2 regions of the Mycoplana sp. 10N416 genome follow, and region 2 is predicted to be linked to the other one. Evidence: predicted binding sites of a transcription regulator. Region 2 holds the regulator's gene; the other holds the start of a gene.
What was found. The regulator LexA, encoded in region 2, represses DNA repair genes until DNA is damaged. The targets are predictions, from matches to a motif close to TGTTCNNNNTGTGTTCNG.
Positions count from the first base shown of each region.

Region 1: AC1DDS_RS06725 (ImuA family protein) is a predicted target of LexA. The motif match lies at 2,955-2,972, and genes of this name have one in related genera.

Region 1 is NZ_JBFTIM010000002.1:518,102-522,521, forward strand. It holds gene AC1DDS_RS06710 (dihydrolipoamide acetyltransferase family protein) at 1-119, opposite strand, end outside; gene AC1DDS_RS06715 (transketolase C-terminal domain-containing protein) at 122-2,200, opposite strand; gene AC1DDS_RS06720 (Lrp/AsnC family transcriptional regulator) at 2,329-2,796, shown strand; gene AC1DDS_RS06725 (ImuA family protein) at 2,991-3,929, shown strand; gene AC1DDS_RS06730 (Y-family DNA polymerase) at 3,880-4,420, shown strand, end outside.
Region 2 is NZ_JBFTIM010000010.1:121,368-125,787, forward strand. It holds gene AC1DDS_RS20225 (ComEC/Rec2 family competence protein) at 1-2,298, shown strand, start outside; gene lexA (transcriptional repressor LexA) at 2,279-2,989, opposite strand; gene AC1DDS_RS20235 (YMGG-like glycine zipper-containing protein) at 3,198-3,455, opposite strand; gene AC1DDS_RS20240 (AI-2E family transporter) at 3,729-4,420, opposite strand, start outside.

The DNA of each region.
Region 1 (4,420 bases), on a different contig from region 2:
AGTTCCACGAGCGGATCGTCAATATTGACCGTCTCGCCCGGCCGCTTGAGCCAGGCGCGCACGACCGCCTTGGTCCCTTCCTGCTCGAGCGGAGCCAGAACGTCCATCAGCGCGGCCATGCTCAGAACTCCACCAGGGACTGGATCTTTTCGCGGATGCGTTCGACGGAAGGCACGACCCAGTCGAGCAGCACCGGATTGTGCGGGCTCGGAATGTCCGGCATCGTCAGGCGGGAGACGGGCGCGTCGAGGTCCATGAAGGCTTCGTCGGCGACGACGGCGGATATTTCCGCGCCGAAGCCGGCCGTGCCGAGATCCTCGTGCACGATCAGGCAGCGCCGGGTGCGCCGCACCGACGACAGCACCGCCTCCCGGTCCCAGGGCATCAAGGTGCGAAGGTCGATCACATCGGCAGAAATGCCTTCCGCGGCCTCCTCGCAGCGCGGCACCATCGCCCCCCAGGTGACGATGGTGATGACGTCGCCCTGTCTGGTGAAGCGGGCCTTGCCGAAGGGCAGGGCGAAATCGTCGCCCGGATAGGGCCGGCGTGCCCAGGCATGGTCGAGCATCGCGCGATGCTCGAAGAAGATCACCGGGTCGTTGCCGCGCAGCGCCGTGCGCAGCAGGCCGACGGCATCCTCGGCATTGGAAGGCACGGCGACCTGCCAGCCCGGCTGATGGACGAAGGCGACCTCGTTCGTCTGGCTATGCCAGGGATCCCCGCATTTGAAGAAGCCGCCCGGCATGCGTAGCACGATCGGGGCGGCGAAGCGGTTGTTGGTCCGCCAGCGGATCGTGCCACAATCGTTGATCTGTTCGGTAGCCGGCTCAGCATATTTGCGGAACTGGATCTCCGGCACCGGCACGAGGCCGGCAAGCGCCATGCCGACGGCGCGACCGACAATGCCCTCCTCCGACAACGAGGTGTCGAAGACCCGCTCCTTGCCGAATTTCTCCTGCAGGCCAAGTGTCACCGCGTGGACACCGCCCTTCGGCCCAATATCCTCGCCGAAGAGGACGACGCGCTCATTGATGGAGAGTTCGCGGTCGAGCGTGCGCCGGATCGCTGTCACCATGTTGATGCGCTGGCCGTCGCCGGCCGGTTGATCGCTCGTCGGCGGCGCAAGGTAGCCAAGACTGTGCTGGCCGCCCATCTGCTGCATCTCGCCCTCGAAGAAGACGTGGCTGGTAACGGTCTGCGGATCGGCGACTGGCCGAGCCTCGGCGGCCTCGCGGGCGGCCTCGACGGCAGACGCCGCCTGGGCAACGGAGGCCTGCCACTCCTCCGCACTCATCACGGCGGGAACGAGATAGTCCTTCAGCCGCGGCAGCGGATCGCGGGCCCATTCGGCCCGCACGACATTTTCGCTCTTGTAGGTCTGCGTATCCTGGAAGCTGTGGCCTTCGAGGCGGGGCACGGTGAGCCGCAGAAGCGCCGGCGCGCGGTTCTCCCTGACGAAGTCCACCGCCTCCGTCGTCAGCCGCGCGGCCTCGGCGGGGTCGCAGCCGTCGCCGTCGAACACGGCCAGGTTCCGCCAGCCGGAGAGGTTGGCGGCGATGTTGCCGCCCGGCGTCTGCAGGGTGGAGGGAACCGAAATGCCGTAGCCATTGTCCTCGACGTAGAACAGCATCGGCAGGGCTTGCGTGGTAGCAATCGTCAGCGCCGACCAGAAGCCGTTCGAGGCGACCGAGCCATCACCGCCGAGCACGACAGCGATGGCACGGTCGTAGTCCGACTGCTTGAGCACCGTGCGGCAATATTCGATCGCCTGGGCCCAGCCGGCCGTCGGCGTGTATTGCGAGCCGACGCCGCCGCACATGGGCAGCGCCGAGGCGCCGCTGCGGTTCGGGTAGTTGAACACGACGCCGATGTCGCGGCCATCCGAATAGCCGCCGGCCCGGCCCATGGCCGAGGCGAGGGCATCCGCCGGATCAACGCCGAGCGCCAGGAGGAGAGGGCGGGAGCGATAGTAGCCGCATGCACCGTCATGCCGCTCCGTCAGTCGGCAGCCGAGCAGGATCTGCGCCATGTCGTGGCCACGGGCGGAGAACTGGTAGAGCACCTTCTTCTCCGGCACCAGCCGCGTCTCTTCCATCTCGTCGAGTGCCCGGGACAACTGGAGGAGATAGGCAATGCGCTTCCAGTCAATCGTCTCGTCCGGCGCATTGCGAACGATCCGTCTTAGCGCTGCCTGTGCCATCTCGGCGTCCTCCTCCGCGATACAATCCCATGAGAAATGATAATACGGCTTGACCGTGAGTTCCTTTCAGAGTTCTGCTGGAATGATGCATCCTTGAAACATACGTTTCACATGAGGGAAGAAAACGAATGAACCATATCGAGCTTGATGCCATCGACCGGCAGATCCTCCGCGTGCTCCAGCACCAGGCCGATATCAGCCACGCCGCCCTGGCCGAGAAGGTCGGCGCCTCGAGCGCGTCGTGCTGGCGCCGGATCAAGGCACTGGAGGCTGCCGGCGTGCTCGGAAAGACCGTTCGCCTGGTGGAGCCGGAGGCGATCGGCCGGGGGTTGAACGTCTTCTGTCAGGTGCGGATGAAGAGCCACGATCCCGTCGCTCGGCGGGATTTCGAGCGGTTCGTCGAAAGCCACGACGAGGTGCTCGAATGCTATTCGATGTCGGGCGAATGGGACTATCTGCTGCGCGTGGTGGCGGCGGATGTACGCGACTACGAACGGCTTTTAATGCATGGCATTCTCACCCATGAGGCCGTTGCGAATTCATCCTCGCATTTTGCTCTCAAGAGCGTGAAGTACACGACGGCACTGCCGGTTTAACGTCCCCAAATTGCCGACGCTGGCGGCGCCGGATCTTTCCAGGTCCCGCGCTTTTCCTCGAATATCGTCAGCCACTCCCGCATCCGGGAGCACGCGCGGCTTTGTGATCGCGCCAGTTCAAATTGCCGTTGACTCTTGTCCGGCGTTCTGGAATCCATAAGAACATAACAGGAACAAATAAAGGAACGAACGTCATGGCAACGCCTGCCTTGGCGCAGAGGCGGCTTTTTGCCCTGCGTGAGACCATCGCCCGCATCGAGAATGCCGATGGTCCTGGTCTGGCCGGACGCAAGCGCCGCTGGCAGTGGGATATGCAGGGGTCGCCGGGCGATGCGTCGCCTTTTTCCGAATCCGGCGAAACAGGCGGCCTCGAAGCTATTTTCAATGGCGATCTACCGGCTTGCGGTCTCGTCGAGATCCGCAACGCGCAGACCCGCGATATGGGGGCTGCAACCGGTTTCTCCCTGGCCTTGGCCGCGCTTCGTCAGGACCGGACCGAGAAGGGCCAAGGCGCAACACTCTGGATCGGTCAGGCGCTGGCATCCTCCGAAGCCGGCATACCTTACGGCCCGGGCCTGAAAAAGCACGGCCTCGATCCGACCCGTATGCTTCTTGCCAGGCCACGGACGATCGCAGATGCGCTCTTGATGGCGGAGACGGCACTCGGCGTGCCGGCCTTTTCCACCGTCATCCTGGAGATCCGCGGCAATCCCACCGGATTCGGGCTGACCGAAAGCCGCCGGCTGCAACTGCGGGCCAAGGCGAACGGCACCCTGCTCCTGCTTCTGCGCCAGGCCGGCGAGGAGGAGGCGAGCAGCGCGCTCTACCGGCTGCGCATCGATCCGGCCCCGGCTTGCGAACGCCCATTGCCAGACGGAACCACGCTGGCCGGCAGCATCGCCAATCCCGTCTTCCTGGTCACGCCGGAGAAGAACAAGACCGCCGACCCCGTCGGCATCCTCCTGGAGTGGAACTCCCATGACCGCCGCTTTTACCGCCTCGACCCCCGCCCTGCCGTTCCTCAAGAAGAGCAGCGACCAGCGGATCCTCTGTCTATGGTTTCCCTATCTGCCCGCCGATCGGGTGGCGCGGCAGCGTTGGGGGAGGTCGTGGCTTTCAAGGGGGCGTCCTGAGCATCCGCCGGTCGCCTTCGCCGGCCGCAGCGACAGTGCCATGCGGCTCGCCTTCCTCGACCGGGAAGCCGAACGGATCGGCCTTCGCAAGGGGCAGGGCGTCACAGAAGCGCGCGCGATCTGTCCGGCGCTGGACATTCTTCCTGCCGATCCGGCCGCGGACAGGGCCCTGCTCGAGGCCCTCGCCGACTGGTGCGACCGTTACACGCCGCTCATCGCGCTGGAGGGCGCCGACGGCCTCTATCTCGACATCACCGGCTGCACCCATCTCCATGGCGGCGAGCGGGCGCTGCTCGATGACGTGCTGTCGCGCCTCTTTTCGCTCGGCATCGAGGCGCGCGGGGCGATCGCGGCCTCACCCGGCCTTTCCTGGGCGGCCGCCCATTTCGGCGACGGCGGCGTGATCGATGCCGATGCGGCGCAGGATGTGCTCGCTCGCTTGCCGGTCGCAGCCCTGCGCCTGCCTGAGGACGTGCTCGGGCCGCTCGGCC
Region 2 (4,420 bases):
TGGACCTGGTACGCGCTCGCCCGCGATCCGCCGCTGGTGCCGCTGCTGATCGTACTGCTTGGATTCGGGCTGATCGCGGTGGTCCTGCGGCATCGCCAGACTCTCCTGTCCTTTGTCACGCGCGCGGCATTCCTGCTGCTTCTCGGAATCGCGCTCTCCGCGGTCGAAAGCTGGCGGCTTTCCACCGTCATGCTGGATCAGCCGGTGACGACGACGATTACGGGGAGGGTGCTGTCTCGCGAAGCCGATGACCGCGGCCGCCTGCGGTACCGGGTGGCGCTGCTGACGACCGACGGCCCGACATTGCGGCGTCCGCCCGACCACGTCAGTCTCCTTGCGCGCAGTCCCCATACGCCGCTGCCGATCGGCAGCGGGATCGTCGGACGCGCGCGGCTGAATCCGCCGTCGGGACCGGCGTTGCCGGGTCTCAACGACTTTGCTTTCGACGCCTATTTCGCCGGAACCGGGGCTATCGGATACTTTTACGGCAAACCGGCGGCGACGGAGTTGAACCCGCCGGCGCGAAGTGAAACCGCATACGGTGCAGCAAGCCGAGTGGTGGCCGAATGGCGGAGTGCTATCACGCAACACATTCGTGGCCGCATCGGCGGCGATGCAGGCGCAATTTCTGCCGCCTTGATCACGGCCGAACAGCGCGGCATCAGCCCGAAAACGGTGGAGGCCTTGCGCCAATCGGGCCTCGCGCACGTTCTGGCGATTTCAGGGCTCAACATGGTGCTTGCGGCGGGCACTTTTCTGGTCGGCGCCCGACTGCTGCTGGCGCTGGTTCCGGGCGCAGCCGAACAGTTCCCGATCAAGAAAATCGCAGCCATCGGCGGGTTGATCACGGTCACCCTTTACATCCTGATCTCCGGCGGGGCGGTTTCGGCGGTCCGCTCGTGGCTGATGATCGTCGTCATGCTGTTCGCTGTCCTGTTCGACCGCACCGCCATCAGCCTGCGCAATGTCGCGCTGTCGGCACTGATCATTCTGGCGGTGACGCCTTCCGCGGTCACCGGTCCCGGCTTCCAGATGTCCTATGCGGCAACCCTCGGTCTGGTTGCGGGCTATGCTGCCTGGCGCGACTGGTCCGCGCGGCGCCACAGGTGGATCGGCGATCGATCACGGATGCTTTCGGTTGCATCTGCGTTTGCCGGTGGGATTCTGCTGTCGTCCCTGATCGGCGGGGTCGCAACGCTCGTCTATTCCATCGGACACTTCCATCGCATCCCGGCCTATGGCCTTGCCGGAAACCTTCTTGCGATGCCGATCACTTCGTTCATCGTCATGCCGACGGCCGTCATCGCCATGCTGCTCATGCCGCTCGGGCTGGACGGCATTCCGCTCGCGATCATGGGACGGGGCGTCGACTGGATCATCGCCATGGCCAATTGGGTTTCCGGCTGGGGCGGAGAGGTAGTCACCGGCAGATTGCCCCCGCTGGCATTCGCGCTCATTGCAGCAGGTGGCGGGTTCCTCTGTCTGCTTCGCACCCGTCTCGCGCTCATCGGCCTTTTACCACTCGTCTTCGGCGTGGCCGTTGTGGCCGTCCGTCCTTCGGATGCGCCGCCCGAGCTTCTCGTATCGGAGGACGGTCGGCTGGTGGCGCTCGTCACGCCGGGAGAGGCCGCCACGAATCGGTCGAAGCCGCCCGATTTCATCTACGATCAATGGCGTCGCGCCCTTCGCATCGAAAGCCATCGTTCGCCATTGTTCCTGACCGATGAAGATGCCGCGCAACGGGAGCCCGCGGGCGGAGGTGGCGCGGGCATCGGTCGCTCGGAGAACTTGGTCGGCCAAGCAGCACCGGAAGCGAGCTCGGGTGCACGACAGCGCCGAAGTACGGAACGGGAAGTGGTGCTTGACGCTGCTGCGATGGCGCGTGCGCGCGCTGACATGCGTGCGGCGTTCGCCACAGCCGCCAACGACAAGCGATTCGTTTGCCGCCGCAAGGCGTGGTGCGCCGGTGTTGCGCCGGCCGGTTGGCGTGTCCTCGCGGTCGAGGACCCGGCCTTTCTCGGAACTGCCTGCGACAGTGCCGATCTCGTGGTCGTGCCACGATACCTTCGAATGGAAACCTGCCGTTCGGGCGCTCGACTCGTTTCGGCGCGCAGCCTGCGCCGCACCGGCGCCCTTGAAATAACGCCGCAGCCGGTCGATCCGACCGGCCGCGCAAGTTACAGCGTCCGCAATGCTGTCACGACGCTTCATCGCCCCTGGAGCCGGCACCGTCTGTACGACTGGCGGACGAACACATATCTCGACTTAGAAGACGCAGTCAGTGATACCGGCGAATGAGGCCGACGAGCTTGCCTTGAATCTTCACCCGGTCGGGGCCGAAGATGCGGGTCTCGTAGGCAGGATTGGCGGCTTCCAAAGCAATGGAGGCGCCCTTGCGGCGGAAACGCTTCAGCGTCGCCTCCTCGTCGTCGACGAGAGCCACGACGATCTCTCCCGGGTTGGCGGAGTTGGTGTTGCGGATGATGACGGTATCTCCGTCGAGGATCCCGGCCTCGATCATCGAGTCGCCCTTGACTTCAAGCGCATAATGCTCGCCAGCGCCGAGCATCTCCATGGGAACCGCGATGTCATGGGTGTTGTTCTGGATTGCCGAGATCGGCACGCCGGCGGCGATGCGCCCCATGACCGGAACCGAAGCCGACCCGTCCGCGGCCGCGGGCTTGGCCGGGGAGGGCGCCGTCGCCGGCTTGCCAAGGCTTCCTTCGATGACGGACGGGGAAAAGCCACGCCGCGCCTTCAGGCTCGGAGAATAGGCCTCGGGCAGCTTTATCACCTCGAGTGCGCGCGCCCGATTTGGCAGCCGGCGGATAAAGCCGCGCTCCTCGAGGGCGGTGATCAACCGGTGAATGCCCGATTTCGAGGCGAGATCGAGCGCATCCTTCATCTCGTCGAATGACGGCGGAATGCCGGTCTCCTTCATCCGCTCGTGGATGAACAGGAGCAGTTCCTGTTGTTTGCGGGTCAGCATGGCTCGTCACCCAGAATCGTGAAACAAATCCAGAACAGACACTATCTGTTCCATATGTGTTCCGCAAGGGGGCAAATTTCAATCAAAGGTGCAGTCGCTCGTTTGAAATTCTAAGCTGTGATACCGGCGGGAAATTCCATTGTCCGGGAAAGACCTTATGAGGGACAAGGTCTTTCCCTGTTCAACTGCGACACGGCCGGTGAGGCTGTTATGGGCACGCGGCGACGTAGCGGCGGCCGTAGCGATCGCGGTAGTAGCAACGACCAGGCTGTCCGGCCACATGGCCGATGACCGCGCCGGAAACACCGCCGATGGCGGCTCCGACGGCGGCGCCGCGGACGTCATTGGTGATGGCGCCGCCGATCACGGCGCCGGTGGCTGCGCCGATGCCGGCGCCCCTCTCGGTTGGCGTGCAGCCGACGGCTGCGAGCCCGGCCAGAACGAGCACTAGGGAAATCTTGGTCATGTCCATTCCTTCCTCTCTCGTTGATTCTCTTGCCTCTCGTAATCTTGTCCATCCGAACGAACGGTCAAGTGTAATCCGGTTTTTCGGCCAGGTACAACCGCTCGTGGCGCGGCGGCCCAGGCAGGTTATTGGTTCTGTCTCTTCTCAATCGGCGGCCGGCAAGTACGGGGCAAAAAAGCCCGCTTTTCCGATTTTGTGCTGACACCACGATTGTTGATCGGCGTTACAGTTCCCGCGGTGAGCTAGTATCCGCGGCCATTCCGGTCAGGCAGCTCAAGTCCTGTCGCGGCGGTCCAAAGCGGCAACAGCGTCATCATTCACGGTACTGGACAGGAGCACGGCGATCCAGCGGGTCGCCGGCACCTGTGCTGCGTATTCGATGAGGCAAATCAGGATGGGAACGCCAATGAAGGCACCCGGAAGGCCCCACATGAAACTCCAAAAGAACACGGAGAAAATCACGGCGAACGGTGAAATCGCGAGCGAAGCACCGGTCAGCCGTGGCTCCAGGTAGCTGCCGATGACAAATTGGATAAGGTTCAGTCCGACGAAGACGAACACTGCGGATTGCCACGAATCGAACTGGGCAATCGCAAACAAGGTGGGGAAGACCGTCGCCACGAATGGCCCGAGGAAAGGAATGTAATTGAGGGCGAACGCAATCGCTCCCCAGGCCGCAGCCAACTCAAGACCAACGAACCGGGCGAATATCCAAACGACCAACCCCGTCAGGATACTGGCAAACGTACGCACGGCCATGAAGCGTCGAAGCTTGGCACCGATCCTTCTGTTCGCCGCCAGAATCCGCGCACCGTGCGGTTGGACGCTCGGCAACAGCAGGCGTCGCTTGACGTCCTCCACTTCCAGAAGGCCGAGCATGACGGATATGAAGATCACCAGCGTGAAACCGGCGAAACTGTTCATGCGTCCGGCGACCCCTTGCAGCAATCCGACGAGCGTGCCGA